DNA from 3 places in the Paradesulfitobacterium aromaticivorans genome. Region 2 is predicted to be linked to each of the others. Evidence: riboswitches for the same ligand, from Rfam matches in the RefSeq annotation. Region 2 holds a riboswitch; each other region holds the start of a gene.
What was found. A riboswitch is a leader RNA that binds a small molecule or an ion and turns the genes downstream of it on or off. The one in region 2 is predicted to bind cyclic di-GMP.

Region 1 (9,947 bases), on a different contig from region 2:
TTGGTCGAGCCGTATTTCTGCGCGAGATTGGGGACAATTTCCTCTGCTTGAATAATCACAGTATCAGCAGCAAAGATCATTTGCCTGTCCGTAAATTCGCTCCCCTTGAATATTGCGTTCCCGTACGGGTCAGCCTCCTGGCAGTGGACAAAAGCCACCGAAGGCTTAATGGGGGCGGCTGTCATCACTTGTTCCCCCGAATATGGGTTAGTCGTGAAGCGGTACATTTCCGGATTGATTTTGTGAAGGTCGTTTAACTCCAAACCCTTCGGATACGGAATAAAGGGCAAGCCTCCCGCCCCAGCTTGCAGGCCGTAAACCAGGAAGGGTTCATCACATTCCAAAAGCTTTATGGTTTTCTTTTCGACCGCCCGCCGAAAATTAGGAGCAAGCCCTAAATGTTCAAAACCAACATAGGCGGTGAGAATCTCCTCAACTAAACCGCAACCGATGAGCAAATCAGCATTAATATCAGCCGATGGGCTAGTAATAAGGCGTTTTATTTTCTTACCCTGGCGGATTACTTCCCGGACCAGGGCCATCGGGTTATTATGCATGTGCATTCCGCCCACTGCCAGAGACTCGCACTCGTCCGCAACAAAGCGGCTAATCGCTTCGCGGATAGGTATTACTTTACTGGTGCGCCCCATCCTTTCACTCCTTTCGTAGTTTTTGTTAAATTAACTAAAACAGATCGTCCAGTTCGTCATTCCCCTCCGGCAACTTGCCGGCCTTGGGCAATCGCCTCGATCACGGAAGCGGGACCGAGGACAACATCTCCACCGGCGAAAACGATAACAGCTACGCGGCGGTCGAGCTCATAATCTTCACGCAGAGCAACCCCTCTTAAGTAGGTTACCCCTTCCAAAACTCCCGGATCCATGGTTGGCTATCATGCTTTCACCCGCTTTCGCCTAAGATATAGGAAACTCCCTCTGATTAATTCAGAGGGAAATCTCCATTCTATATCATATCTACCCCTTACCCCTTTACTCCCCGGCCATTTTACCCTTCCCGCTTTTTTTCGCCAACGCTTTGGCAAAGAGGGCTCCTCCTAAAGCTCCGGCAATCTGAGTGTCATACTTGGGCTTTAAGGCTTCGATCCCTAAGAGCTTTTCAATCCATTTGACCACGCCGGGGTTTTTGGTGATGCCGCCGGTGATGGCGAAGTCTTTTTCCATGCCGTTACGCTCAAGCAGGCTTACGACCCGGCTGGCCATGGCGGAGCAGTAGGCTGCGAGTACTTTCTCCTTGGACCAGCCTGCCCGCAGCAACCCGGTCGCTTCAGTCTTAGCAAAGACCACGCAGGTGCTGGATACCGGCTCTGGCTCTGTTTCGATCTTAAAGGACATTTCCCCAACTTCTTCGATCGGGACGGCCAGCAGGTTGGCGAACACTTCCATGCCGCGGCCGGTTCCGGCGGCGCATTTGTCGTTCATGAGAAAGGAGGTTACTTTTCCTTTTTCATCGCAGTGGATGGCTTTGCAGTCCTGGCCGCCCATGTCGAGCAAGGTCCGGACGCTGAGGCCATACATGAAGTTCGCTCCCCTGTGAACATGCTCTTTCTCCTCTCATTAAGCTCATTTATTTGCTCTTACTCCAACTTCGCTCCGCAGACGCCGCAGAATTTGAAGTCATCCGGGATTCCTTTGGCACCGCAACTGGGGCAGGTGTGGGTGTATGGCCCGTAGAGGAATTCACTGGAGCCGCCTGCGGCTGCTTTCTGTCTTAAGCCGATGTAGTCTTTGGGCCGCTTTTCGACGAAGGCTTTCATGCCTTCATAGGGTTCGACACTGGCGAAGTGCAAAGCCAGCCATTCGCGGGCATGCCCGACGGTGGAACTCCAGGCGAGGTCTTTCCAGAAGTTGGTTTGCTGTTTGGTGTAGCGCAAGCACTCCGGGAATTTGTTGATGAGTTTTTCAGCCATGGTGGCTACGGCTTGGTCAAGCTGGTCGCGCGGGACGACTTGGTTTACGAGTCCCCAGTCGAGCGCTTTTTCGGCAGAGATGGGTTCGCTTAAGAAGAGCATTTCTCTGGCCCTTCTGTCCCCGACCATGATGGGGAGCCACTGGGTGGCACCGCCGGCGGCAACGGAGCCGACCATGGTGCCTACTTGCTGGATGCTGGCCCCTTCGACCATGATGGCGAGGTCGCAGCCCATGTTAAATTCGTTGCCCCCTCCGGCGACGATGCCGTTGATGCGGGCGATGGTGGGTTTGCCAATGTTTCTAAGGATGTCATGGCATTCGGTGAATACCCCCATCCACTTCCAGTAGTCGCGCGGCCGTTTGGTGTAATCGTCGGCATATTCTTTGACATCGCCGCCGGTGCAGAAGGCTTTTTCCCCGGCCCCGGTGAGTACGACGACGGCGACGGAGTCATCCCAGGATGCGTCCCGGAAGGCAACGGTCAGTTCCTGCAGGGTTAAGGTGCTGTATGAGTTGTGGACCCGAGGGCGGTTGATGGTGACAGTGGCCACCCAGTCTTTCTTTTCGTACATGATTTCTTTGAAGTCGAATTCCTCGGTTGGTTTCCCGGTAAAACGTGGACTCATATCTCAAATTCCCTCCTTAATTATTTTCTCTAAAATTTTTCATGCTTTTGTCCTCTGTTCTAATGCAAGCCACGTGCCACCAATTTGAATATTCTCAAATTTCAGTCCGATCGGTTGAAAATAGTAAGCCAACTGCAGAAAATTAAGCCCAAACGGAAGAATCCTTCGCGAGTACAGGTTACGCCACATGCCTACGAAGAAAAAGACCACTGCAGTTTTGCAGTGGTCTTTTGTTTTTATCCGGCAAGCTCTTTCTAAATCAAAGGCTAGGGACTAAGTCATTTCTGCATTACTGTCTGCAAAATTGACTTAACGAGATTTATCATTTTAATGATATCACGAAAATAATCGGATCATAATGTTCGCAAGTGTCTAATACATCCCAAAATATTGCATCAGATCCGGATTCTTAGTGAAAAACTACAGAATCCTCGTTGAATCTCTTCTTGTGCTTTGATGAGATCATCGTCACTGGCATTACCTAAGTCGAAGGTATTTCCTGCTTCAAGCTTGGGCAGAGAGACGGCTTTCCCTAACTCATCCGTGCATCAGCTCGTCATTCGTGATTATTCTCTTCGGAAGCTGATTAAGCCCGAATCTCTCTTGAATCTTATCCCTGCCTTTATACTATCTAAAGTTATTGTCCACCATAAGAAGATTCACTCGTGCTTGCGAAAACGCGCCATCCGCCGCACGACCGTAGACTGGTTTACCCCCAAGGCCTCTGCCGCTTTGTAAGTGCTGCCGTACTTTTTCAGGGCTTTCCTCAATCAGTTGCCTCTCCACTTCCATGACAGCCTCTTTCAGCGGCATCAAGGAGTGAAACAGATACTCCCCCAGGCCATTTTTCTCTTTTTCATTATCCATTTTGCCCGTATTACTTACCGCTAACAACCTTTTCAAATACTGGTTATGAGCAAATAAGCGCCGGTAAAAACCAAAACAGCATATGTGAGTGCTGTGAATAACCGTTGGTTTAATTTTTGAAACAGAAGCTGTCCCAAAAATGTCCCCACAGCCAGAACGGGCAGGGATGATAAACTTGCCAACCAAACTGTCTTATTAGTCCCGTAAAGTACGAGTTGCAGGACGAAACTCACGGAATAAACGACAATGGCGAAGGCCAGAATTGTACTCCGCACTCTCTCCTTGGGCATTCCTATGCCGGAAAAATATATAAGCAGAGGAGGACCCGGCATACCAAGACTTGCGCTTAAGAACCCGGAAATTCCTCCTGTTAGCAGGTCTTTCCTTTTACTTTGCCGTATTTTCAGTCTCAGCATCAACAAGAAGGTTAGCAAAAGAATGAGCGTGCTGACCAGAATCTTCAAAAACCGAACATCGAGCATAAGAAAAAAGACCATGCCTATAGGTATCCCGGCGACACTTCCTTTAATAAGTTGCAGTAGAAGAGCCTTATCTGCATCGTGACGAATTTTGAAAACCATGACCAAGGAGATGACAACTGCAAGAATGACATTGATTTGAATGGCATCATGACCCTCATACAACAGGAGTAGAAACGGTGTCGCCATGATGGAAAAGCCAAATCCTGTGCCAACCTGAAGTGTAGTCGCCACCAAAACAATCACAACTAGTAGGAAATAATCCATTTTCTGCTTAGAACCTCCTTGTTCACGCAAATCTGGTGCCTTATTACTTATAGAACTTTTGCACTTGACTCCTAGGCGAGTTTCCAGAAAAAGCAGGAGCTGTCCCAAGCAGATTTTGCAGTTGAGACAACCCCTAGGTCTATGGTAATATCTTCAGCCTAAAACTTAAAGGCACCAACAGTCTCTTTCAACTCCTGAGCTAAGTGTGACAAGGACTCGGCATTCTGGGCCACTCTCTCCATGGCACTGTCCTGTTCCTGAACCGCAGATGCCGTCTCTTCAATCCCGGCTGAAGTCTCCTCCGCTATGGAAGCAACTCCCTGAATCGCACTGCTGATAGCCTTGCTACTCGCAGCAATCTCTTGCAGGTTGTCTGACAGGCTTTGAATCCGGCCCACCATTTGAGCCACCTCAGAATTGATGTCTTGTAAAGCCTGTCCGGTAATCTGGATTTGGTTCATACCCTCTTCAACTTGGGAATAACCCTTCTCCAATGATTCACTCACATTTTTACTTTCGTACTGTACCCCTTCCACAATACCAGTTATTTCTGTGGCAGAATTCCTGGTCTGCTCAGCTAATTTTCTCACTTCCTCGGCAACCACCGCAAATCCTCGGCCTGCTTCTCCCGCCCTGGCCGCCTCAATTGCCGCATTCAAAGCCAGAAGGTTGGTCTGATCGGCAATATCATTAATAACTTGCACAAGTTTAGATATTTTCTGGGCCTTTTGGTCTAGCCCCTGCACTTTTCCAACCGAATCTCTCATAATCTCGTTGATCACTTCCATTTGGGACACGGAGTTTTCCATTTGCACATTGCCATTATTAGCTGTCTCTAACACCAGATTCGAGGAGTTTTTCAGCTCTTCTCCATTCTGGCTCGCTAGGACGAAAAGATGATTGAGGTTTTCCGTTGAATTGGCGATTTCAGCCGACGTTCCGGCCTGTTCCTCAGCTCCTGCCGCCATCTCTTGTACTGTTGCCGCAATTTGCTCCGTACCTTGCTTCACACCATTGGCGATCTCGGCTAACTGTTGACTCTGACCATTAACACTCTCGGAAGCGCCAAATATCCGCCTAGTCATGGTGACAACCGACTCTTGCATGGCGGCCATAGCCTTTGCCAGCGTACCAACCTCGTCTTTTCTCCGTCTGATCTTCTCCGGAACCTGCACTGTAAAATCTCCCTGGGCCAATCTATCCAAATGCCCAGCCACCTCAGTTATGGGCCTGGCCAACGACGCGGCAAACCATAAAGACAAAATAAGGCTCAGCACCAAAATAACCCCCAGGCTGAGAACGGTCGTTCTAAGTACAGAGTCGGCATCTTTGAGCATCTCCGCCGTAGGAATTGTAACTCCCAGGCTCCAGTTAGGCGAACCAGGAATAGGAGTAAAAATCATATACATTTCCATGCCGTCGGGAGTAGTAATTCTCCCCATACCTTGCTGACCTGCAGTCATTTGCTTCCCTAGTTCATCCACACCCTTAAATCCGGCCTCGGATGCTTTTAAAAGATTAAGCTTCATGTTAATTTTTTCATCGGGGTGGGCAATGACCAGCCCTGTGCCGTCCACAATCCACCCGAAGCCGGTTTGCCCGATCTTAATCTGGTTGGCAATCTGGGTAACAGTTCCCAAGTCAATCACTCCGGCAAAAACCCCGGTCAACTCCCCGCTTTTATCTTTGATGGCATGGGGAATCACTACTACAGGTTTACCGGTAACTGCAGACGGCATCGGATTGCTGATAAACACGTCCTTGCCTTGATCTCTGATGGCTGTGTAGTCATATCTGTTCCGAATATTCCCTGTCTTCCCCTTTGTGGTATAGAAATCACCGTCTAAGTCAGCGTACCAACCAAATTCAAACTCTTTGTCGAGCTTCCCGTTGAGGGAGTCAGCATAAGCTTTAGCCTTCGCCCAGTCCCCTATTTCCAGGTTCTCTGCCGAGGACAGGACGGCCACTTCACCCTCTTTGGCCGCCAGCCATCGTCCGACTTCTGCCCCTCGGGCTTTAACAATTTCCTGGGTCGTTGTTTCTGTTGCTGTAACCATCGTCGATTTGGTCTGAAAATAAATAATGACTCCCAGGGATAAAAGAGCGATGGTTACAATTACAACGGACAACAGCATGATTTTGATCCGGATGGATTTCATTAGTCTGATCCCCTCCTAAAATAATCTCTCAACCTATTATGTCAAATCGCCCGGAAGCACGAATTCGCCATACCTCGACAACGGGCATGGCGAATTGATCACACTGTCGGCAGCCTGGCGATCATCACTTGGCGGTGGAAGACCCATAGCTTTGCGTCCTCTGCTTTCGCAGAGTTTGCCTTTTATCCCAGCTATTTGCAGTTACTTCGGCCTCATTCCTTACCATCTTGCCAAATGGCTTGTAATAACATCTTAATACTATATCAAAGTTCAACATTCTCCAAACCAAATTAAGGTAATTTTCGACATATTTTTTTGAGCCTTAAGCATAGCATTTGTAGTTCAAATATTTCTTTTTTTGCTTTATTCTTCTTTAACCAAGTAGAGGCGATTGTCCTCAACACGATAATAAAGGGGAGCAATGAGAGTTTTTTGGTATCTCATCCTAAGCCGTTTCGCTTCGCTTAGAACAAAATCCAATTCGTTGCCGATTTCAAACATAGGCGCGAAATGCATAAAATGTTGTTCAGCCCACTCCCTGTTCCAACCCGCTTGGTCCACCAGCCCTTGAATATACCTTTCTTTTTTCTCGAACAAGTTGACCATCCCACAGTTGTTGTGCGCTATTAAAGCAATAGCCTTAACCCCGCCGATGGCAATGGCATAGGAAACCTTAAATTCACTGTAGCGTAAATTTCCTCCCCCTGAGCGGAGGATATAGGCAAAATTATCCGGAATGTGCAGGTGTTTGCGGTTGTCCATGCACATGCCGATCAAAAGCTCGGCTTTGGCATAGCTTTCAAAAGGCTGCTTCAGATTATGGTACTCTAATAGGCGACCGATAGGAGTATCTTGGTACTCGGGAAAAATATCCTCTCGGGATGAAACAGGGCTGAGACGGTTCATGTCTTTTAACTCCCCCCTAAAATCACACTCAAACCAGTACCCAAATTGCGTCCTTGGCTTTTTCTGTTATTTACCGAAATTAGTTTGTCACTTCTATTCCGGCGGTTTGTGCTAAAGCCAGTCCGGCGGCAACTTCCACGGTTTTAAGTATGCCGGAAAGCCCGGGACAGCTAGGATGTGGGCTGTACTTAGCAAAAGCCTGGTAGACTTGCCCCAGATGCAAAGGTTGAAAGAGTTCCTTAAACGCATCCACTTCCTGCAGTTCTGCGGCGATTTTTTGATAGTTTGGACAGTCACTGCTTATTTTCAGTTTTACGTTTTGTCCATCCTGACAGTCTGCTTCTACCTCAATTTTGTGGCCGCAAATCCCGCCGTTAATCATTCCCCTGGCCATAAAAAACATCCTCCTCAGCTTCAGATTCTAATGTCCGGTACAATTTCCGGGCTGGCTTTGGCATCAGCTCCGTTCCCACCTTTTAGCTAAATCCTTTCTCAATTAGTAGTTAAGGATATTCAGCCAAATTTTCAGAGACGAAAAAGCAATGATTCCTGTCATAATCCAGTGCAGCACCCGGAGCGGAGCCCGGTGCGAGATTCTGGATCCCAGCTGGGCCGCTGGCACCGACCCCAAAACGAGAGCAGCCCCTAAGGCCCAATACATCTGCCCGCTTAAAATCTTTCCCAGCATGCTGGAAAAAGAAGTGAGTAAAACAATACCTAAAGTAGAACCGATGGTAATCCGAAGTGGAATATTTAGGATATAAACGCTAACCGGCACAAAAATAAAAGCTCCCGGTGCCCCGATCATCCCCCCAATGAAGCCTATTATCGCAGCCAAAAAAGCGGCCAAGAAGCGGTTAAACTGAATTTGATCAGCACTTTCTGACCCTGAGGGACTCTCTACTTTCTTTTTATCTTTTTTGGGTAAGAACATTAGTAAAGTAGCAAGCGTAGATATTCCGGCAAAAATGGTTAACAAGAAACGGGCATTGACATACTGGGAAAAGAACGCTCCCACGAAACCGGCCAGAGCGGCAGGGATCCCCATGACAAGCAAGACAGGTATACTAAAAGCTCCCCTTTTACGATGAGCCATAGCACCGGAAGCAGCACTGGCGAAGACTTGTAAAGTACTTATTGCTGCCACGGTTTTCATATCCAGGGTGGGTAGGTGCAATAACGGCGGGACGTAGAGAAGTAAAGGTACCATCAGAATTGCACCGCCTAACCCCAGCAAGCCGGAGAAAAAGCCCCCGGTCATACCTAACACCAGAAGTACCAACAAGAAGTAAGTTGTCACCCTAATTACCCCCAATTGTCTCTTAAAATTTATTTGCTCTCCATGAATTACGGGAACGGCCTCTGCCTTAGCGACAGAAGCTCGTTCCCATGTGATCCATACATTTACTGTAATTTAAGCGAATTATAGTTTTAATTTTGAAGTCTTACGTGCTCGTACCGGCAATGCTAACCTTACCTTCTACACCCTCCCCATTTTCCACTAAGCTTACAAAGTTAATTAAGACTACCCAAGCGGACAATAGTACTAAAAAGAGAAACATACCCAGCAAGCCCTTGGCAAAGAGCCATTGGAAATTTAACCCGATCATTAGAAGAATAACGACTGCTACGACCGCCGACATAAACCCTGCCTTGCGCTTGCCGTCGGAAACATCGGTGCTGAACTTGATTTGCCCGACTCGGCCCAACAAACTTATTACAACAAGACCCAGAATATTAAAGATCATACCTACCCAAACCGGATGCACATTGAGATAGAACTTATCCGCCGACCAGTTGCCCAGTGCGTTCCATACCAATCCGCCGCCAAAGCCAAGGATCATGGCTGAAACCACCCCGAACCGGGTAGCCACCGGCCACAGCAGCGCTGCCAGCACCGGGGCAAAGGTGGCACCATTACGGGCAGTCCAGGCAAAGACGTTCCACCAGGCCGCATTTTCCGAGCGGAGGAAACCGTAAACCACCATAAGTCCTGTTAGGATAACCAGAGAAATTTTTGTCCACTTCACCTGAGTCTCAGGGCTAATTTGCGGGAACAAAGCCTTGCCCACGTCCCTGCCCAAACTGGTTGCGCCTGAGAACTGGCAAGGAGCGCCCCAGCCAAGAGCAGCGGCCCAGATGCCCAAAGTAAAGATGCCAACCAGGGGTGGGGGCAAAGTTTGCATCAGGTAAGTCGGAACTGCCATCAGACCGCGGCTGATGCCGGGCGTTACGGCAGCGGTAGCTAAGCCAACCAACACTGCCATGACAATAAAGATTACATTAAATCCAGCAGCAATATACAGACCTTTACGACCCTCCTCGGGAGTCTTACAAGACAAAGCCATTTGGAAGGCAGCTTGTGCTACCAGGACATTAACCCAAAAAGTGCCGAACCATGCCATAATCACTTGCAAACCCACATTACCGGGGTCAAACATGGCCGGTTTGGTTGCGGCCAAACGGACAATCCCATCTAGTCCAGGATTAATGAAAATGGCAATCGCCGCCACGATGAACATGGCAAAGAAAGCAACCAAATTAGCGGTTTGGGTAAAGGCAATAGACCACATTCCTCCTGCTTGCAAGTAAACCAAAAGGAGTAACGCTGTCATAATAACCGAGGTCATCAGGGAAAGCCCTGTCAGAACATGGAGAGCTGAAGCAAAGGCCAGCGCTGTGGCCACCGACCACATCGGGAAAGTCACCGCTGTA
Region 2 (9,947 bases):
CGGAGCTCCTATTCGCGATGATCTCGGGCGGGTTATCGGCTGTTTAAATATGACCGGCGATTACCGGAAAGCTCATCCGCATACCTTGGGGATGGTGGTTGCGGCGGCCAATGCGATTGAAAATCAGTTCCGTTTGCAGCAAGAAAGCAATTTTAAAGAAGCGATCATGGAGTCGTTGTCAGAAGGTGTGGTGGTTCTTAATGAGGCTGAAAAGGTAACACACATGAATCAGGCAGCTGCCAAGCTTTTGGGGTTGGACGGAGTAGATTGGAATTTAATCACTTTGGAAAAATTAAAAAAAATGATTCCTGGGTTCGAGAGAATCATGTACTTAATCCAAAGATATGAACCCGTTAATGATGAATTGATCCAATTCAAGGTTAACCAAACCTGGGTTAAATGTACTTTAACGATACGGACTTTACGGGCTTTAAAAGGCGGACAAAGAGGGATCGTACTCGCTTTTTCGGAAACCGGACGGGTCAACAGGCTGGTTAAACAGATTGGCGGCGCTAAGGCGCAATTAACTTTTAAGGATATAGTGGGTTCTCATCCGAGTATCACGAAAGTGATTAACACAGCCAGAAAAGTTGCGCTTTCCTCTAGCCATATTTTGTTAACAGGGGAGAGTGGCACCGGAAAAGAGGTGTTCGCCCAAGCCATTCATAACGAAAGTTACCGGGCGCGCTTTCCTTTTGTTGCTCTTAACTGCGCGGCCATTCCCCGCGAATTGATAGGCAGTGAATTGTTTGGCTATGTTGAAGGTGCCTTTACGGGAGCACGCAGGGGCGGAAACCCGGGAAAATTTGAATTGGCTGACGGAGGTACTCTTTTTCTCGATGAAATCGGAGAAATGCCTTTAGAATTGCAGGCTCATTTACTGCGTGTTATCGAGGAAAAGAAGATTACCAGACTGGGTGGTCAAGAGGTTATTCCTGTGGATGTGCGCATTATAACCGCTACTAATCGAAACTTAAAGGATGAAGCAGAAAAAGGGAATTTCCGGGTAGATTTGTTCTATCGCTTAAATGTTATTAATTTGAGTTTGCCGCCTCTGCGGGAACGGAAAAGCGATATCGCTATTTTAGCGCTATATTTTGCCGGGAGGCTGGGAAAATCTCTGGGAAAGGCCGAGGTTAGCATTGATCAGCCGGCTTTGGAAGCGTTGAAAAGCTATGCATGGCCGGGGAATGTGCGCGAGTTGCAAAATACGATTGAACGCGCTTTAAACCTGCTGACGGGGACAATTATTAAACTGGAACATCTGCCGGCCGGTATGGCCGGGACGGGCAGGAATGAACCGCCTGTTGCAGGGACATCCATCAAAGAGGCGGAAATAAATGCGATTATCCATACTTTGCAGAAGCACGGCGGCAACCGAAAACGAGCTGCCATGGAATTGGGAATTGCCCGGAGTACCCTCTACCGGAAGTTGGAGGAGTTCCGTTTGCTGTGATAATCAGATCAGATCATCGTCCACAACGCTAAATAAATCTTTAAGCGAAATAACTAAGTCAGGGAAAATCCCTACAGGGAGTTCATCCTCAACCCCAAAAATCTCGGGTTGTGCATAATTTCCATTATCTTGCAAGCGATAGACAACAATTGTTTTTCCTTCGGCGTGAACAATCCAGTATTCTTTTACCCGAGCTTCTTCATAGCGTTTGAACTTAGTCTTAATGTCCTTGTGGAAAGTTGAGGGTGAGGAAATCTCAACGACAAGGTCGGGGCTCCCGAGACAGCCGCGCCGGTCAATTTTGCTTTTGTCACAGATGACAGTGAGATCCGGCTGGACCACGGTGGTGGCTTTTTTGTCACTTTCTGCTGCTCGCGGCAGGCGGACATCAAAGGGCGCAGCAAAAACCTCACAAGGTTTATTTTTGAGATATTGGTTGAATGAAACAAATAGTTCACCAGATACCCTTTGATGGTTGCTCATTGGGGCGGGCGTCATATCAAAAGCGACACCGTCAATGATTTCCCAACGTTCATCTTCCGGCCATTGTAAGTAATCTTCGTAAGTATAGATCCGGCCAGATTGTGCAAAAGGTTTTCCCAAATGAATCACCCCCTGGAGACTATACAAATCCATTATTTGTTATTATGATAGCATGAAGGGATGTATATTTCAAGATACGGACACGGACTGCTAAGGCTGAACCTGTTTCTTTACCTTACCGTGCGGCCACCCGTTGGGTGCGGGCAGCAGGACGGCTTTTCATCATTAGCCCCACCAAGGCAGCGATTACAGGAAGGATGAATAAGACAGTAATGGCGGTCGTGAGGCCGTAGATATCTCCGATCCGGCCGATCAGGATTACAAAGAGGGAGCCGATACCCCCTGCTAAGCCCATGGTGAGACCGGCAGCCAGGGATTTGTTGTTAGGAATGGCTTCCTGGGCAGCGACAACAGTCACAGAAAAGCTCGACATGAGGGAAGCGCCGCCAAGAGCCAGGAAGATGGTGCTCCAGATGCCTTGGGTGTAGAGAAAAGCAAAGAAGAATGGAGTTGCTAGCAGAAGGGAGCCAACAATGAGCGGTTTGCGCCCGTACATATCCGAGATAAAGCCGCCGAGAACGCCGCCGATAGCGCCGACAAAGAGCATGATAAAGAGGAGTTGACTACCGGCAATCGAAGAGATGTTTTCCGATTTAAAGTAGAGCGGAAGAATAGCGAGCATTCCGGTATAAGCAAGAGCGCGGAGGGCGATCACCCCCGTGATTGCGACCAGTTCCCTGGCGGCGGAACGCAGGGAGCGCAAGGCATTGCCAAAGTTAGGGGCGTTCGCATTCCCCAGGACATCGTTGTGGGGGGCATACAAGAGCAGGAGAATAGCGACTAAGATTCCGGGAATAACCGTATAAATACTCGCCTGCAGACCAAATTTCTCAAAGAGGGGGGTGAGCAAAAGAGGGCTTAAGGCGAAGCCGACGTTGCCAAAGGCGATGAAACCTGAAAGTAAAACCGCTTTACGGTTGCCACTAACCACGGTGACCATCGTTGAGGCCTGAGGGTGAAAAGCGGCAGTGCCCAATCCTGCCAGAGTAGCCAGGATAACCAAAACAGAGTAGCTTTGCACAAGTCCGGTCAGGCTGAGCATGACAGCCATCCAGAGAGTACCGACGTGGACGAGCCAGCGTTTACCCTGCCTGTCTAAGTAATACCCGAAAAAGGGCTGGATAAAAGAAGAGCTGATGGTGAAAGCTGAAACAAGGAGGGCCGCCCGGGTTGCGGAAAGCCCTGTGGCCACCAAGAGGAAGGCAGGCCAGTAGTTGCTGTAAAGGTCATTCAAGAGGTGGGCAATGGAGAGCACCCCGATGGTTGAAAATTGAATTTTATTATTAGATTGGAGCATTTTAAGGACTTCCTTTCGTATTAATCGTATCAAATAGTGCGTCCAGTCGGTAGGGATTACTCACTCGCATGGGTATGCCAGGCTATTTCAAAGGGATTCCTGAAATCTCTTAAGAAAGAATTCAAGGTTGGCCTGCCTTTTCGTAATATCTTCGGCACAATCTGCAAGTGCGGCAATGCCCTCAGCCGTGAGGTAATACCATTTGCGCGGCTGGCCTGAGCCCTCGGTATCCCAACGTGTCTGCGCCCAGCCCTTTTCTTCAATTTCCTGCAGACTGCGGTAGACCCCGGAGCTATCGCCGAGAAAGTAAGGAAGTTCGGTTTGCATCTTCCCCAGGAGTTGGTGGCCGTAAGCAGGAGCTTCAGCTAAAAACAGGAGCAGAAAGGCTGCCGTGTGCCGAGCCTGTTTCTGGATCAAGCTAGACCCTCCCTTTAAATGTAAGTAAGGTAACCTGGCACCATGCTGCAATAAACAGTATGATGTTAAATACAGTAGTACGGGAGAGTATAAACGTCAAGGGCATTTTGCGGCTGTTTGAATCGATAGCGGAGATTGTAGGTTGGTAAGAAAGGATTTTGCTTTGTTTAGGCTTTTTTGCGCACACTTAGGTTTCGAAAGAGGTGAACGGGCATGAGCTTAGTGTATTCAGCGTTTGTGCCGCACCCGCCGATTCTGTTACCGGAGATCGGGCGCGGTCAGGAACAAATCTGTGCCAGGACATTGGCCGCTTACCGTGATCTTGCTCAAATTATCTTAACGAGCGGGGCCGAATGCGTGGTCATTGTTTCCCCCCATGCTCAACTGCTGGAGCAGGGTTTTACCTTTCTGAACCCTGATTCTCTGGTGGGGGATTTTCTGCCGTTCGGGATTCCGGCACTGGAATTATCTTTCCCGAACGAACCCGAGTTAATTAAGAAAATTGCTGTCTTGCCCGGTGTGCGTCCAAGTGTCGGCAGACTTGATCACGGTGCTTTGGTGCCGCTGTATTTTCTCCACGAAGCCGGCTGGAGGGGACCGGTGGTGGTGCTGGGGATGCCCCTTGAGCAGGCAGAGGATTTTGGCATCAAAGTGGGGAATATCTTGCGCGCCTATCCGAAAGCCTGTGCTTTAGTGGCAAGCGGAGATCTCTCTCACCGTCTGCGGGAGGATGGACCTTACGGGTTTGATCCGGCCGGGCCGGAATTTGACCGGGCCATCGTCACGGCTTTGCGCCGGGATGCCGCCCAAGTGAAGGCTATCTCTCCCGAATTAGCGGAAAGAGCGGGAGAATGCGGTTTTCGCAGTTTACGCTTTGCCCTGGCAGCCCAGGAGGGAGCAGTGAAAGTTCTTTCCTATGAGGGACCGTTCGGGGTCGGGTATTTGGTGGCTGAACTTTACCGCTCGTCGATGCTGGCCAAGTGGGCGAGGAGCTGCCTTATCCATTATCTTGAAGGAAGAAATGTAAAAGACCTTGAACTACCGCCGGAAACGGAGTTTAAGGTGCGCCGCGGCTGTTTTGTTACCCTTAAGAAAAATGGGGAACTGCGGGGGTGTATCGGTACAACTCAGGGTTGGCAGGACAACCTGGCCTTAGAAATTAAACATAACGCATGTGCAGCGGGGACGGAAGATCCGCGTTTTTGGCCGGTGGAAAAAGGGGAGTTGCAGGAGATCACGTTTTCCGTAGATGTACTCGGGGAACTGGAAAGGGTGAGAGAGACAGAAGAGCTCGATCCTTGGCGTTATGGTGTGGTAGTCAAGGCGCGCGGGCGCAGCGGCCTGCTCCTGCCGCATCTGGAAGGGGTTAACACAGTCGAGGAGCAGATAGGAATAGCCAAACAAAAGGCTGGGTTAGCCCCGGGCGAGCCGGTAGAGATGTGGCGCTTTGAGGTGGAAAGGCATTACGAGTGAGGAGTCAGGAGTCAGAACTTAAAAGTGATGTTTGCAAAGTGATAAGTGATAAGTGAGAGAATAGGGAGCTAAAAGCGATGGTGATGGAGAAAACGGCGACATGTCTTTTGTGCCCCCAGCACTGCCAACTCAAGCCTGGCCAAAGCGGGCGCTGCCATACCCGGGGAAACCGGGAAGGGGAAATTGTTTCACATACATACGGGGAAGTAGCCGCTTGGCATCTGGATCCAATTGAGAAAAAACCGCTCTATCATTTTTTTCCTGGGAGCATGATCTTTTCCGTGGGGGGTTATGGCTGTAATTTGAGCTGTAGTTTTTGCCAAAATTATGAGATTTCACAGACACGCGAAGTTGGGAGGAAAGTTACCCCTACAGAACTTGCACACATGGCTAAGGATTCTTTGGGTTTATGTTTTACTTATTCCGAGCCTTCGGTATGGTTTGAGATGATCCGGGATACCGCGCCACTTGTGAAAAAATGTGGTGGAAAAGTGGTCTTAGTCAGCAATGGGATGATCGAAGGACGCTTCCTGGAAGAACTTATTCCTTGGGTGGACGCGGTAAACATTGACATTAAAGCTTTTAATGAAGAGTTTTACGTGAAATATTGCGGGGGTAAGCTTTCTTGGGTTTTAAGCACGGTGGAGAGGCTTGTCGGGAGAGTGCACGTTGAAGTCACTACTCTCGTAATCCCAGGAGGTAATGATGAGCCGGAGGAGATCCGGGAGCTTGCCCGATGGCTAAGGGATCTCGGATCCCCGGTACCTTGGCATTTGAGCCGCTATTTTCCCGCATATCGCTTGAGTGTTCCCCCTACGGAAGTTAAAAGTTTGGAAAGACTATGGCAAATCGGGCGTGAATACCTTCCATATGTATATTTGGGCAATGTCACAGGGGGAAGCACCACTTTTTGTCCGCAGTGCGGTCGAGGAGTTATCGTGCGCGCATATAACGTAGAAAACTTTCTTCACGATGGCAAGTGTCCGGAATGCGGACAGGTTATATTTGGAGTGGGGCTTTAATAATAGCGCAGGAGTATATACCCCGTCGAGATTATGATCGAAAGAATCATTAACGGAAAACCATTCTTCAAATACTGCATATAAGAAATGCGGTAACCGTTTTTCTCCGCAATTCCGGCTACGATAACGTTAGCTGAAGCACCGACTATAGTGCCATTTCCGCCCAGGCAAGCTCCCAAGGCGAGGGCCCACCACAGGGGTTCTACCGCTTCCGGACTGAGACCGCCCATGGCTGCAACTTTCTGAATTAACGGAATCATCGTTGCCACAAACGGAATGTTGTCCACAAAGGAGGAGAAAATCGCCGACAGCCAGAGTATCAACAAGGCCATGGTCATAAGATCCCCGCCTGTCAGATCAAGGCTTATCTGGGCCAAACGGTCCAGAATTCCAACTTCAACCAAACCGCCTACGAGTACGAACAGCCCGGCAAAGAAGAAGATTGTGGGCCATTCGATCGCTAAGAACACCTCTTCAGGTTCTTCATGGGCCAGAATCATCAGGAGCATAGCTCCACTTAAAGCAATTGCTGCTGTTTCAACATGGATGATGGAGTGCAGGGCAAAACCCAGAATAGTTAGGGCTAAGACGAAAAGGCTCTTTTTCAGGAGTTTCCAATCCTTAATTTCTTCCCATTCGTTTTGCTGCATTAAATTCGCTTTGGCTTCTTCGGTAGTGTGTAACTGTTTACGGTAAATTAGATAAAACAGATAAAGTGTAACGAAAAGTATGATGATGGCAGGGGGTGCTAAGTTAATAATAAAATCTCCAAAAGATAGGCCTGCTGGGCCAGCAATCATGATATTCGGAGGATCTCCAATTAAGGTCGCCGTACCGCCGATATTGCTCGCCATAATTTGAGTAAGCAGTAAGGGGATTGGGTTAAGTTTAAGGGTATCGGCAATCGCTAAGGTTACAGGAACAACCAGCAGCACCGTCGTAACATTGTCCAAAAAGGCTGATAAAACTGCGGTCAGCAGGGAAAGGGCAAGCATGAGCTTCACTGGGTCCGCTTTAACCTTCTTCGCTACCCAGATAGCCAGAAATCCGAAAACGCCCGAGCGTTTGGTGAGATCCACGATAATCATCATACCTGTAAGCAGGCCCAAGGTGTTCCAATCAATGTGGTGAATCGCTGTTTCCTGTGAAAGCACTCCAAAAAGAACCAGCACAGAAGCTCCCGCTGCGGCCGCAACGGCCCGCGGGATTTTTTCGGTTACGATCAAAGCATAAGTTGCCAAGAACACGATTCCGGTTAAGATTGTTATCACTTTTTATGCACCTCCTGGTCGATTTAAGAAAAATTAGACCATCTTTCCTAGTGTGAGTTGAAAGGGAGATAATTATTAAAAGGGCGTCATTTTCATTAGGACAACAAAAAAGAGAGCAGCTCAAAACGAACTACTCTCCCCTGAGAAGTTCCAAGTCCTTGTAGTCTGGCAATCATAGCTTAAATCATATTAAGCTTTAGACCCATGACTTTAGCGTCCTCCACTTTCGCGAAGTTTGCCCCAACACAATGAAAACATTATTAAGTTGGCACCTACAAAAGGCATTTTATACTGACTGTTCAGTTTAGTCAAGTCAAGTGTCTGCATATTATTGCTATGTACAAATTGTTGTTAAGATATTTTGATTGTCTTGCATTAGCTTAGATAGTAAGCTTTTTTGCATAAAAATATTTATTTTACATGATACTAAACAGGAAGAATTCGCGCGAGGAGGTTTTAATCTTGTTCAAGCATATTAAGGATATGGAATATACGGTACATGTCGACAAGCCGGATCCCAGGTTTGCGGTCTTGCTTTTGGAGCAGTTCGGCGGCGGTAATGGGGAATTAAAAGCAGCGATGCAATATTTTTCCCAGAGCCTTGGCTGTAATGACCCGAAAATCCGGGACTTGCTCCAGGACATTGCGGCGGAGGAGTTAAGTCACCTCGAGATGGTCGGGGAATCCCTGGCAATGTTGATCGGGCCGGTGGATACACCCCCACAGGATTTCCCTGCCAGCCATTCAGCCCTCTTGGGCGGGGGACCTTTATTAATCAATTCAGGAGGAGCGCCCTGGACCGCTAATTACATTAATTCCAACGGTGATATTTACACCGATCTGTCTTCCAATGCCGGGGCTGAGTTAAGAGCCAAGTTAATTTACGAGCGTCTACTGCAGCAGACAGATGACGCCGGTGTTAAGGATATGATCCGTTTCCTTCTTAGCCGCGAGGAATCACATAATTTCTCCTTCATGCAGGCCATTGAAACCCTCAAAGGCATAGGGGTAAATAAGGATTTCAGGGATTCGGACTTCTCCAAGAAATACATGAATATGTCCACCGGTCAGGGGGATAGCCGCGGACCATGGAATCTGGGAAATGAAATTTCGTATGAAACGGATCCTAATCAGAAGTATGGTGGTCCGGCCCAATACGGTAAAGACCCGAATCCTATCGGTAACAGGGAAGTTGCTCCTGGTTATAATGACAAAACCCGCAACAATCCTAATTATAATCAGCCTCCACAACAAACCCACTAAGAAAGGGGAGTTAAAAAATGGCTTGGAGAGAATCAAGTTGGGCTCAAGTTCTCTGGACGGTTATCCGGGTCTATGTCGGCTGGGAATGGTTAACCGCCGGCTTTGGCAAAGTGTTTGGTCCTGGTTCGGCTGCTTGGGTGGGACCAAAAGCAGGAGGGGCAGTAGCCGGTTTCCTCAAAGGAGCCTTAGCTAAGACCGGCGGCCAGCACCCGGATGTGCAGCCGTGGTATGGCTGGTTTATCCAGAACGTAGCGATGCCAAATGCAACCCTATTTGGGTATATGGTAGCATGGGGTGAACTACTGGTCGGGGCTGCGCTTATTTTGGGTTTCCTTACTACGATTGCGCTCTTAGCGGGGATTATTATGAATATGAGTTACCTTTTGTCGGGAGCTATCAGCACCAACCCCATCCTGCTCTTCTGGCAGGCAGTTTTATTATGGGCAGGGGCCGCGGCTTATTTCTGGGGAGTTGACCGCGTGTTCTTGCCGCGTTGGAAGCGATGGCGACTTGGTCGTGGCGAAGGGTAAGCTGGCTGGATAAGAGTAGCTAGATGCAGTAGCTTGATTAGAGCAGCTAGATGTGAGTAGCTTGATTTAGATAGTAATTGATTTAACGCATAAGTATTGGGGCTGTCCAAAAGTAATAACTCTTTTGGATAGCCCCGTGTATTTGTGACCGTAAAAATTACTAATCTTCTTGCTTATGAACATGGTTTCTAGATACGTGGTGCCCGTGTTGATAATGTGCATGATGCTTATGCTCGTGAGGGTGTTCACGCCCATCTTGCTCATGATGTCCATGTTCCTGAGCATGTGAGTGACTCTCCTCGTGTTCGTGCGGACGTCCGAGCATGTGAGCCAGAAGGTGTCCTTTGTCTTCAAGCTCGTCCAGCCAGCCGTTATTGGCATCAGTCTTGGCATCAATACTATGGATATAGGGTTTGATGTCCAAAAGAGGGGTTCCGTTATAGACATCAATCCCGCTGATGCTTATTTCATTTCCGCTTATCTCTTTGATTTCTACAATACTTAAGCCAATAGGATTAGGACGGTTAGGAGAGCGGCTGGCAAAAAGCCCGACCTCTGCACCTGAAGCCCACGGGGGGGAGACAGTCATTTTCACATTTCCCTCAGCTTTGTCAA
Region 3 (9,947 bases), 1.7 Mb from region 2:
TAAAAGACGGTTGGCGTTTCAGAACTTCCATGGAACTGAGCAGTTGCTTCAGGCGGTCTGCCAAATGCTTAAGCACCCCATATATTCGCCTGTACTGGGACGATAAGCCGCCGGCCTGGATTCGGGCCGTGATAGCCTTGTTATGAATAATGATCTCGTTATTGGCATAAAGAGAAGCGTGAAGGACATCGCCCCATACTTCGATGCTCCCTCCGGCTTCCACACCAAATCCGTCCAAAACACTGCCCGTCACAACGATGTTGCCTTTGAACTTGATATTCCCGGTCTTCCTATCCACGTCTCCGTTGATGATGTGCACAGGCTGGACGGACAAATACTTACGGACCGATCCTTCCAGGACTGGTTTGCCGGAAACTGCAGCCACCGCAACCGCTCCGTTTTGGATGAGACTGACCCCGCTCTTGCTAAGGATCGGTTCGTCTCGCGGAGGGCGGGGTGGTATAATTTTTCCTGTCACGTCCATACCCGCCTTCCCATCCACGGGAAGGCTTTTGACCGCTAAAACCGTCCCTACGGCAACAGACAAAGGATTGCCCTGGCCGTAAGGTTCAATCGTTCCCTGGAAGCGCCCGCTATTTTGAAAGGTATAAACAATCCCGGCATCCTGGGGTGGTATTGGTGCCTGACCAGCTGCTACCTCGATACTCATGTTCTCGTCTTCCAGCTCAAGCGCTTGCCGGATTGCTTCCTCGTTAATTCCGTAAACAACCTGATTTTGGTGCAGGAGATCCCGCACCTGTTCAAAAGTAAGCTGCGGCCAGATGACTTGAGCAATACTGGCTTTAACTGTTGCTTCCCCTGTCGGCGGCATATCTTCAACCACATAGCGCTTCCCGGGTTTTTTATGTATTTGCAAAAAAGCTTTCAATTTGTCTGAGCTTAATTTAACCTCTAAATTCAGAAAAGGTTCCGTATTAAGGGGTTGTAATTTGATACTGTCACCTTCGTGGACGAAAGCAGTCCGAACTATTTTTTCTCCGTTAAGGAAAACCTGCACATTCTTGTCCGGAGTAAGCGTAGGAAACTTGCCACACCCCCGGGGATTGCACACGATAACTTGACCGTTCTTGATTGTAACCCAGCCGTCCTGATCCGGCAGATCCGCTTGTTGCCCGACTCCTATGCCAACCATCGGATTTCACACCTCCCCATCTCGTTATTCAAGCTTAAACAACAAAAAGCTAATGTCATCTCGTTGCCTGGTATCACCTATGTGTTGGCCAAGGTGAATAATTAATTTGTCGGCAATTTCCGCTGCGCTGAAGAGAGCGTTTTTTTCTAAAACGTCAACCACCTTGCGCAGGCCGAATTGCTGTCCTTCCGCATTGGCGGCTTCCGTGACGCCATCACTGTAAAACAAAACAATATCGCTTTCTTTCAACTGTACGCCTGCCAATTTGAATTTGTAGTTTTCCAGACCCCCTATATAAATCCCTTTTACTTTAAGCAATTCAAATTGCCCGGTCCGTCCATGATATATCAGTGGCGGGAGATGACCAGCATTGGCCAAAAACAGAACCTTTTTGACAGGCTCATACAGAGCGTACTGCAGCGTCACAAAAATGCTTTGGCCGGCTAGATCCGGATAAAGACCCCTATTCACTTCCTCAAGCACGGCATCAGGCTGAGAAAAAGTCCGGGCCGCAGTACGGAGGGCCACCCTGGTCATAGCCATCCATAAGGCAGCAGGAATGCCTTTCCCCATGACATCTCCCACGGCAATCCCCAACAGCTTATTCGGTGTTTGAAATAAGTCCAGGTAATCACCGCCTACCTCATGGGCCATCAACGAGCGCATGGCCAGGGAAATCCCTTTGATATCCGGTATTTTTTCCGGCAACAAACCTGTTTGGATATGCGCTGCCATTTCTAATTCTTTGCTCAGACTCCTACCGTTGACACCGGAATGATAAGTATAATTGTAAATCCCCTGCGCCAGATCGCGGCTAATTTGATGTACCAGCATCAGCGTGACGTTCCCAGCGTGGGTATCCGGAGCAAACCACAAGCAAACAGCTCCTACGACCTGAGCTTGTCTGACCAAGGGGCTGGCGATAAGGAGCAACTCCTGGTTTTCTCCGACCCGAAGTTTTTGCCAGACGAGAGATTGCCCCTGCTCGATGGCCTGCTTGGCCACTGCAAAATCCAAATTAACAAGTTCCGACGGCAATTTAACGGCTTGATAAATCGCCAAGCGCTCCTGGCTGCGCCCCCCGCCGGAGCGAGCCAGCCACAGACTACAGCAGGAAGCTCCCAGACCCGAGCACAGGCGGCAAGTGATTTCTGTAAAAGCCTGCTCGTCTGCTTGCGCTTGCAGGAGGAGAGAACAGACCTGGTAAAGAATTTCCGTCTCCTCTGTCCTAGTCATCTCAGTTTCCCTCATCCAGGATCCGGACAATACAGCAGTTCGGATTCAAAGCCAAATCCAACTCATAGGGGGGAACAATTCTTTTTCCTCCAGAATCGGCCAGCACTCTGACCCGGGGCCGCGTTGGGTATTCTTTATAGGTCTGCACGACGACTCCTTTTTCTTGCGTATTGAGCATGATTAAGGTTCCAATGGGAAAAACAGCAACCGTGTTCATGAAATTTTCAACCACGTCAGGGTGAAAGAACTTTTCCCGGTTGGCCATAATTAATTCAAGAGCCTGAAAGGGCAAACAGCGAGGCTGCCAACCCCACCCACTGGTTAACTTATCATAAAGGTCGGTTACCGCAACAATCCTAGCAAATTCATTGATTGCCTCCTTTTGCAGTTGCCTGGGATAGCCGGTACCGTCGTAACGTTCATGGTGTTGTAAAGCCACATGGGCAACAGACAAACTGAAGTTTTCCAACTTGCGCAAAACCTCGAATCCCAGAACGGTATGCTGTTGATACAGGTTTTCTTCTTCATCAGTCAAAGGCCTGTTCTGATTCAAGACATTTTCCGGCAGCAAAGTATTCCCAATATCATGGAACAGAGCCCCAACCCCTAGTTTGTAGAGTTTCTCCCGCTCATAACCCATGGCAATCCCGGTAATCAGAGAAAGAATAGCCACATTCACACTGTGCCCAAACGTGTAATCGTTCATCGCGCGGATATCCACCAAATTAACGATGACATCCTTGTTGCTCAGTAGTTCTTCGATAATATCGTCAACCACTGACTTTACCCTAGACAGCTCCAGCGCCGGGCTCAGCTTGAGATTATCCATAGTCTCCTTCGTTATTTTCAGGGCTTGCAACCGGGTCTTCTCCGAGACGACATCGTTGATCTCAAGATCGCCCACCTCTTTGTCATGAATATAAAGAGCGAGCACTCCCAGCTCTTGGAGCCTCTGAATATAGCGGGGAGTCAAAGTAATTCCGGCAGCCAGCAAGGTCTCGCCATTGGCTCCGTAAATCGCCCTGCTCACTTGCATACCGACCCGCACCTTGTCAATGGGCATAGCCCGCATACTCATCACCCTCCCCCTGGGGATTCCTGCCTGAAAGTCTCTCATCAAGCCGATGGGTTAAATTCCGGTCGTGAACCTGAGTTGCGGTCAAAGGTAATGCTATTTACGGTTAAAGTGCGATTTTTCCTTAAGTCAATAATGTTTTCTCCCCGTACGGGCCTTCCCTGCTGATCCGCAATGATGCGCACCACCGGACGGGTGGGTAAATCGGAGGCAAGCGCAATCACGACACCCGTTTCTCCGCTGTTCAAAGTCACGGTGGAATGTTCCGGGTAGAGGAGGACACAACTGCGCAAAGCCCGCACCACTCCCGGGGCATAGCTTGAACCGGATCCGTTCAAGATCATCTCCAAGGCATGGTAAGGAGCCAACCTGACTTTGTACGGACGGTCTTCCGTCAGGGCATCAAAAACATCCGCCACCGCAACGATTTGAGCATTCGGATGAATCTCCATCTCGCGCAAACCGTCCGGGTAGCCTTGTCCTCCCCACCGCTCATGGTGCTCCAGGATCACCCGCAAAACCTCGTCCGGCCAGCCCGCATCCCGCAAGACCTGTTCCCCGCGGACAGGATGGCTCTTGATCACTTGAAATTCCTCCGGCGACAAAGCGGACGGTTTGTGCAAAATCTCCCGGGGAACCAGTAATTTTCCCCAATCGTGCAACACAGCGCCACTTGCCAAATAGGACAGTTCCTCAGCCTCATACCCCATATGGATACCGATGATCGTCGCCAGCACAGCCACATTCACAGAATGAATATAGGTATACCGGTCATGGTTATCCAGCCAGGAGAAGCCGGGAAATCCGTGACACTTCTCCAATTCTTGCAGGGAACTTGCCAAAATCGGCAGCGCCTGTTTAAGATAATCAATCCGGATAAAATGAGAATTGTAGCGTATATGCTTAAGGGGGGCTTTCTGAAACTGATCGTCCTTGAAATCAACCGACTGTTCACGCCCCGCTAATTCGGTCCACTCATAGCTGACTACATAGATCTCTCTTTTACAGGCAAGCTCGAAAACTTGTGCGGTAACTGCTTCCCCTTTCTCCAAAAGTAAATAGCCCCCCTGATCAAACAAATCGAACGGTGAGGGCTTATCTGCTACAACAGTATCAACCTGAATCGGAACGATCTGCAGTTTCAAGGCACCATTCACCCCTTTTTTAAAACAAAAGCGCCATACCCAGGAGGTATGGCAACTCTAACCAACTACTCCCTGTTCGGTAACCCAGCCGTCATCACCTTGAAGTGGAAGACCTGTGGCTTTGCGCCCCCGGCTTTCGTCGGGTTTGCCTTTGTCGCAGTAGTTACTAGCTATTCTGAACGAATTTTCATTCTCTCTTAGTGCCACACTGATGTGGCATGGTGTCTAAATATATAGCTTTATGTAAGTGTAGGTAAATTTATATATAATCTTAGTCAAATTGTACCACCTAATCAACTTGATGGTTAGATTCTAACAGTGTATAATTTTGTTTATTTTATAGACTAATAGTTTATAAACACTTATTGCACCTCCAGCTACAATAGGAGATGGAGGTGACAGGGTTGCATGATATACGAAAACTCGTAGGGTATAACATAAGATATTTTCGTAAGTTAAAGGGGTTTACGCAGGAAAAGCTGGCCGAAATGATCGGTGTCAGCGGAGCGTACATAGGATATATCGAAAGGGGCAGCAAAGCACCTTCTTTGGAACTCCTGGCGAAAATCGCTGTGAGCCTCACCGTAGAGCCGGCAGCATTGCTAACTTCATACGACGCAAAAGAACGGGAACTTTATCAGTTGCTGGCTGTTTTGTCCGATAAGAAATCAAAACAAGTCAAATTTATCAGGGAAGTAGCTCAAGCCTACTTTCGATCTTTAGAAAGCTAAGAAAAGAGAGTAGGGGAAAAGCCTTCGGCATCACGCCGAAGGCTTTTCCCATTAATCTTACAGGCACTACCGGATAAAAAACTGAAGGGAAACCGGATGCTTTAGCACCTCAGTTTCCCATGAGCATGGCGAAGTCTCCGTTAAGCCGAGTTCTGTTCCTCTCATGTGAGAGGCGATGATCATCTATCTGGGGCCGCTGTTGCCAACGGCCTCATGCGACCTTACCCGGGAACGAAGCGGGCCGCTTCATAGCTCCCCTATTCGGTCTTGCTTCAGGTGGGGTTTACAGGGCCAGCCAGTCACCTGGCTGCCGGTGAGCTCTTACCTCGCCTTTCCAGCCTTACCCAGCACTCAGTCGCCTGAGTGCTGGGCGGTATATCTCTGTTGCACTTTCCTTGGAGTCACCCCCACTGGGCGTTACCCAGCACCTTGCCCTATGAAGCTCGGACTTTCCTCAGAGACGACCTTTCGGTCCTTGCCTCCGCGATCATCTCGTCAACTTCGCCACATAATAGTACTGCAAAAAATGAATTTGGTCAAATAAATTTTGCTGGTTGCAGATCCAGAGTTTGGGCTTACGCTCTGTTTGTATGATGGGCGCTATCTTCGAGTTCTTCCATTTCATCGTCAATATCCATAAGAGCTATTAGCCACTTAGTCCGATTTTCGTAATCGGAAGCGAGGTTAGCCAAAACTCTTTCTCGCTCGCGCCGCAACATTTCCGTACGACTCATGTTTTTACCCTCCTTTGTGATTCAGATTAAACTAGCAAAATAACTATCTTTATTAATAACTATCTTGTCTATATTTTTATTAATTTATAAATATTCTTCCTTTAGTACACATGATAGATTATCCGAGTAAAATTGTCAAGTATTGAACATGACAATGGTTCTATTGTTTTTCACTCGTTTGCACTATCCAAGGAGATTTATCCGCCGCACTGATAATAAACTCCACTCCTTGGAGGGCTTTGGCAGAACGTAAGTAGTGGGCCAAGTTATAAAGCATTGGTCTTTCACTAATAAAATGTCCAATATCTGCCACCGTCATACCTCCTTGGAGAGCATCTAGTGCGGCATGATGATCAATATCCCCTGCAATAAAAAGGTCAGCACCTTGAAAAAGCGCTTTCTGGACAAAACTGCCGCCACTGCCATTAACAATCGCCACTTTGCGCACAGGTTTGGCTAAGTCGCCGGCCAGGCGGATTCCACCCAGACAAAGTTTAGCAGTCTTACCACTATTAGCATCAGTAACCATGTCATCTGTAATATTCCGCTCATGTACAGGTCTTTGTTCGGACACGTAATCATTATTAACCCTGTACTGAATTTCGGCCCAAGGTTCGTCTCTTAGAAGTGCGGTCAGACGCTGCCAGACACTACCCAAGCTTTCAGCCTGCGGCAAATAGCCAATGATGCCGTACCCCCTAGCTTGGCCGCGGTTCTGAAGAGGGCTTAGATCAAGTGTTTCATATCTGGTCACAGCCAGGTAATCCATCTCTCTTAATCCCAGGCTCTGGCCCAAAAGCCAACTGGACGAGAAACGGGACTGATCTAAATTGGTGTGTGCGGCGTAATATGAAATACCGTGCTTAAGAAGCTTTAACGGCACTTCGGCTTGGGGATTATCTGCGCGCAGGTTTTTCAGGGGGCGAAACATGAGCGGATGATGAGCAACAATCATCTCTGCATCACGTTCACTTGCCTCAGCCACAACTTCCGGGGTTCCATCCACTGCAAGTAAGACCCTTGCCACACTGTCAGCCATATTTCCTACTAATAAGCCCACATTATCCCATTCTTCAGCCCAATACTTTGGGGCAACCTTTTCAATGGTCTGAGCGATTGAACCGACTGTCACTGCCATTATCTTGCCTCCCAACGTAAAACCTCAAGTACTTTTAGTTGCAGTGTCTTGTCCTGCACAAGCCTGCCTATTTTTTCAGACTTTCCCTTGCGTATCTCTTCCAACTGACGCGTTAGTTCTTGGTAGTTTTCCGCTAATAGTCTTGTAAGCAGGTTTCCGCGCCGGGAAAGAATAAGGGGACCGTACTCCCATACGAACGAGCGGGTAACTGCAGAGACTTTAACAGCATCTCCATCGGAATTAGAATTAGAATTGGAATTAGAAGCTGAAGCCAAGCTTTGTAATACTTTATCCTGCCACCACCGAACCTTTTCTTCCAGTTCCGCAGCCGTAAATCCTTCTTGGTGCGAGTATAAAATCACCGTGTACACACGGTCTGTTTCTTCTACTAAGACCTCATCCTTTAAGAGCCAACCCCTGCTGCTTAAATCTTCCCGCACTCTGCCCTCTGCACCCTGAGGCTGCAGAATGAGCGTACTCACCTCATGCAAGACCTCCGGCTTATTATTCAGTATTTCCAGGATTGTAACCCCGCCCATCCCGGCTAAGACCACGGTATCCACTTCCCCGGGCACAAGTGGTTCCAGTCCGTCCCCAAAGCGGACATCAATCCTGTCCGCGAAGCCGGCGCTGTTCACCGCCTTTAGTGCAGACTGATAAGGTCCTTTGTGAACATCAATGGCAACAGCACCGGTGATCTTCCCGTCTGCGACCAGAGCCAGCGGCAGGTAAGCATGGTCTGTCCCGATATCCCCCAGCCTTGCTCCCGGGGGCACAAAGTTTGTAATCGTTTGTAAACGCGGTCCTAACTCGGATACAGTATGCAAATTCTCACCTCATATCAAAGCACCGGCACGCAACTCGGCACTTCTACAGATAGACAGTTTCGTCAGAATCTAAATTATTCAATCCGCAGGCAAAGTAAAGAAAACTTGGCTTGCGCCCGTTACTGCCGGTGGCAGTAACGCACTTGTTAGCCTTGAAGGCGCAGGCAGAAGTCTTAGTTGCACTTATGCGTCCTCAGACTTATACTTTCTGAATAGCCAAAAAAAAACCGGAGCCTAAATGCCACAGTCCTCGTCTGAAGCTCGGTGCGGTGTTATATGACCGAATCAAAAACAGGCGCTAAATCGATTATAAGTTCAGGGAATAAAGAAACTATTATTTGATCTTCTTCGGAGTAAACTTCCGGCCTTCCATAGCGTTTATTATCTTGAAGAACAAAGACACAACAATATCGGGCTGTGAGATAATATTGGAGATTTCCTCATCACTTTCGTTATATTCAGGGATACAAAGGTCAAATGGAGCAGCGAAAACTCTACATGGTTTACCTTTAAGATAAGCGTTGAACTGTGATGTTAATTCAACAGATATTGCCTGATGCTGCCATGAAAGAGCAGCCTACATATATGGCACTCCATCAATTATCTCCCATCTTTCATCTTCCGGCCAAGTTATATAATCTGCATAGGTATATTTTCATCTTCTCGTGGAAACGGCATAAAATCACTCCTTTTGTAATATTATACCATGCCCTGAAGAGCTTTGAAAGAAATCCTAGTAGCTTAAAGACGCTTCCATATTACGTCCACATGTACGTAGCGCTTTCGCTGTGTTCTTTACTTCATGCAACCGAAACAAGCTGATTACTAAGTTGCGAAGGCTGGCCATCACCCTAGGCCCTTGGCCAACAACACCCTCTTTATGCAGGATGGCGGCCATTAAGTGCAGTTGTCTTCCACTAACGTCTTTCGCACCTTTTAAGGTTTTACCATCTATCGCAATAGCATCCGGGTCGGTTTGCTCCGCCAACCACTGATTCATGATTTCATCAAGCTTCTCGGCGTCGATGCTTTGTAAATGGCGACGCAACGTAGGTTCGCTGGGATGGATATAGAGCTCAGCGGCTGGCCGAAAAGGTGATTGCCGAAGATGCCTGTTCCGCCTGTTACGGTGGGTTATTACACGCCCTGCAAAGGCTTGATGAACAGGGCCGCCTAAAGAGTTTAAGAGATAATTATTCTTAGAACGTACCGTTTCTGACCTCAGCGCACAGGAAAATTTAAACGTGAAATGGGTGTCGTCTACATAAAGGACGACGCCCATTTCACGTTCTCTTTTCAGCAAAGTATTATGCCCTGACACTTTTCTAGGGAAAATCCCCTGCTGTCATTCCCGGATGACCATGACCGGAATCTTGGAAAAGCTTACGACTTTTTGCGCTACACTGCCCATGAGCAGCTTTTTGAATCCCCCTAAGCCGCGGGTCCCGATGACTATTAGATCCACCTGGTTATCCTCGGCATATTGGAGTAACCGTTCTGTCGGATGGCCCTTCAGGATCACCGTAGTAATGTCACACCCGAGCGTTGACCCATAAGCCCGTACCTCCTGCAGCAAAGGCTGGTAGTACTTCTCTGCCTGCTCAAGTTCCTCCACTTCGCCTCCGCCTGGGCTGAAATCCGGTAAATGCACAACCGTCAACGTTGTGACCTTGGCATTGAGTTTCCGGCTTAAATCCACGGCAGCTTGCAAGGCTTTTCTGCTGCTTTTTGAACCGTCAAGACCAACAAGAATGCTGCGAATATCCATTAAGAAAAACCCCCTTTTATTTTCATAGGACTTTTTAGAAGGCGCTACGTCCAGGTTACTGCTCAGAACTGCACAATAAAGTAAGAAACGACGGACACTACGAGCGAAGCGGCAAACATAGCCGTTAAGGGACGCAAGGC

Region 1: another riboswitch for cyclic di-GMP. It lies ahead of ACYQ2N_RS03465 (methyl-accepting chemotaxis protein); the one in region 2 lies ahead of ACYQ2N_RS05790 (ArsB/NhaD family transporter).
Region 3: another riboswitch for cyclic di-GMP. It lies ahead of ACYQ2N_RS14455 (HD-GYP domain-containing protein); the one in region 2 lies ahead of ACYQ2N_RS05790 (ArsB/NhaD family transporter).

The regions. Positions count from the first base shown of each region.
Region 1 is NZ_BAAHYT010000008.1:235,752-245,698, forward strand. Features, by position in the region: gene ACYQ2N_RS03435 (CoA transferase subunit A) at 1-650, opposite strand, end outside; gene ACYQ2N_RS03440 (hypothetical protein) at 707-883, opposite strand; partial or broken gene ACYQ2N_RS03445 (acyl-CoA dehydratase activase) at 990-1,541, opposite strand; gene ACYQ2N_RS03450 (enoyl-CoA hydratase-related protein) at 1,595-2,554, opposite strand; gene ACYQ2N_RS03455 (hypothetical protein) at 3,214-3,324, opposite strand; gene ACYQ2N_RS03460 (sulfite exporter TauE/SafE family protein) at 3,454-4,167, opposite strand; gene ACYQ2N_RS03465 (methyl-accepting chemotaxis protein) at 4,326-6,326, opposite strand; cyclic di-GMP riboswitch class I at 6,432-6,516, opposite strand; gene ACYQ2N_RS03470 (carbonic anhydrase) at 6,690-7,232, opposite strand; gene ACYQ2N_RS03475 (DUF6951 family protein) at 7,312-7,626, opposite strand; gene ACYQ2N_RS03480 (sulfite exporter TauE/SafE family protein) at 7,729-8,532, opposite strand; partial or broken gene ACYQ2N_RS03485 (sodium:solute symporter family protein) at 9,077-9,947, opposite strand, start outside.
Region 2 is NZ_BAAHYT010000010.1:96,026-105,972, reverse strand. Features, by position in the region: gene ACYQ2N_RS05820 (sigma-54-dependent Fis family transcriptional regulator) at 1-1,456, shown strand, start outside; gene ACYQ2N_RS05815 (Uma2 family endonuclease) at 1,460-2,059, opposite strand; gene ACYQ2N_RS05810 (MFS transporter) at 2,175-3,356, opposite strand; gene ACYQ2N_RS05805 (PadR family transcriptional regulator) at 3,444-3,773, opposite strand; gene amrA (AmmeMemoRadiSam system protein A) at 3,987-5,246, shown strand; gene amrS (AmmeMemoRadiSam system radical SAM enzyme) at 5,330-6,268, shown strand; gene ACYQ2N_RS05790 (ArsB/NhaD family transporter) at 6,265-7,539, opposite strand; cyclic di-GMP riboswitch class I at 7,696-7,789, opposite strand; gene ACYQ2N_RS05785 (manganese catalase family protein) at 8,002-8,802, shown strand; gene ACYQ2N_RS05780 (DoxX family protein) at 8,820-9,332, shown strand; gene tsaA (tRNA (N6-threonylcarbamoyladenosine(37)-N6)-methyltransferase TrmO) at 9,493-9,947, opposite strand, start outside.
Region 3 is NZ_BAAHYT010000010.1:1,780,808-1,790,754, reverse strand. Features, by position in the region: gene ACYQ2N_RS14470 (flagellar assembly protein A) at 1-1,153, opposite strand, end outside; gene ACYQ2N_RS14465 (GAF domain-containing SpoIIE family protein phosphatase) at 1,178-2,389, opposite strand; gene ACYQ2N_RS14460 (HD-GYP domain-containing protein) at 2,391-3,467, opposite strand; gene ACYQ2N_RS14455 (HD-GYP domain-containing protein) at 3,506-4,609, opposite strand; cyclic di-GMP riboswitch class I at 4,685-4,769, opposite strand; gene ACYQ2N_RS14450 (helix-turn-helix domain-containing protein) at 5,014-5,340, shown strand; RNA gene rnpB (RNase P RNA component class A) at 5,467-5,843, opposite strand; gene ACYQ2N_RS14440 (hypothetical protein) at 5,916-6,074, opposite strand; gene ACYQ2N_RS14435 (Nif3-like dinuclear metal center hexameric protein) at 6,235-7,212, opposite strand; gene ACYQ2N_RS14430 (tRNA (adenine(22)-N(1))-methyltransferase) at 7,212-8,039, opposite strand; partial or broken gene ACYQ2N_RS14425 (Uma2 family endonuclease) at 8,312-8,717, opposite strand; gene ACYQ2N_RS14420 (hypothetical protein) at 8,773-9,342, opposite strand; gene ACYQ2N_RS14415 (universal stress protein) at 9,385-9,807, opposite strand; gene ACYQ2N_RS14410 (YeiH family protein) at 9,870-9,947, opposite strand, start outside.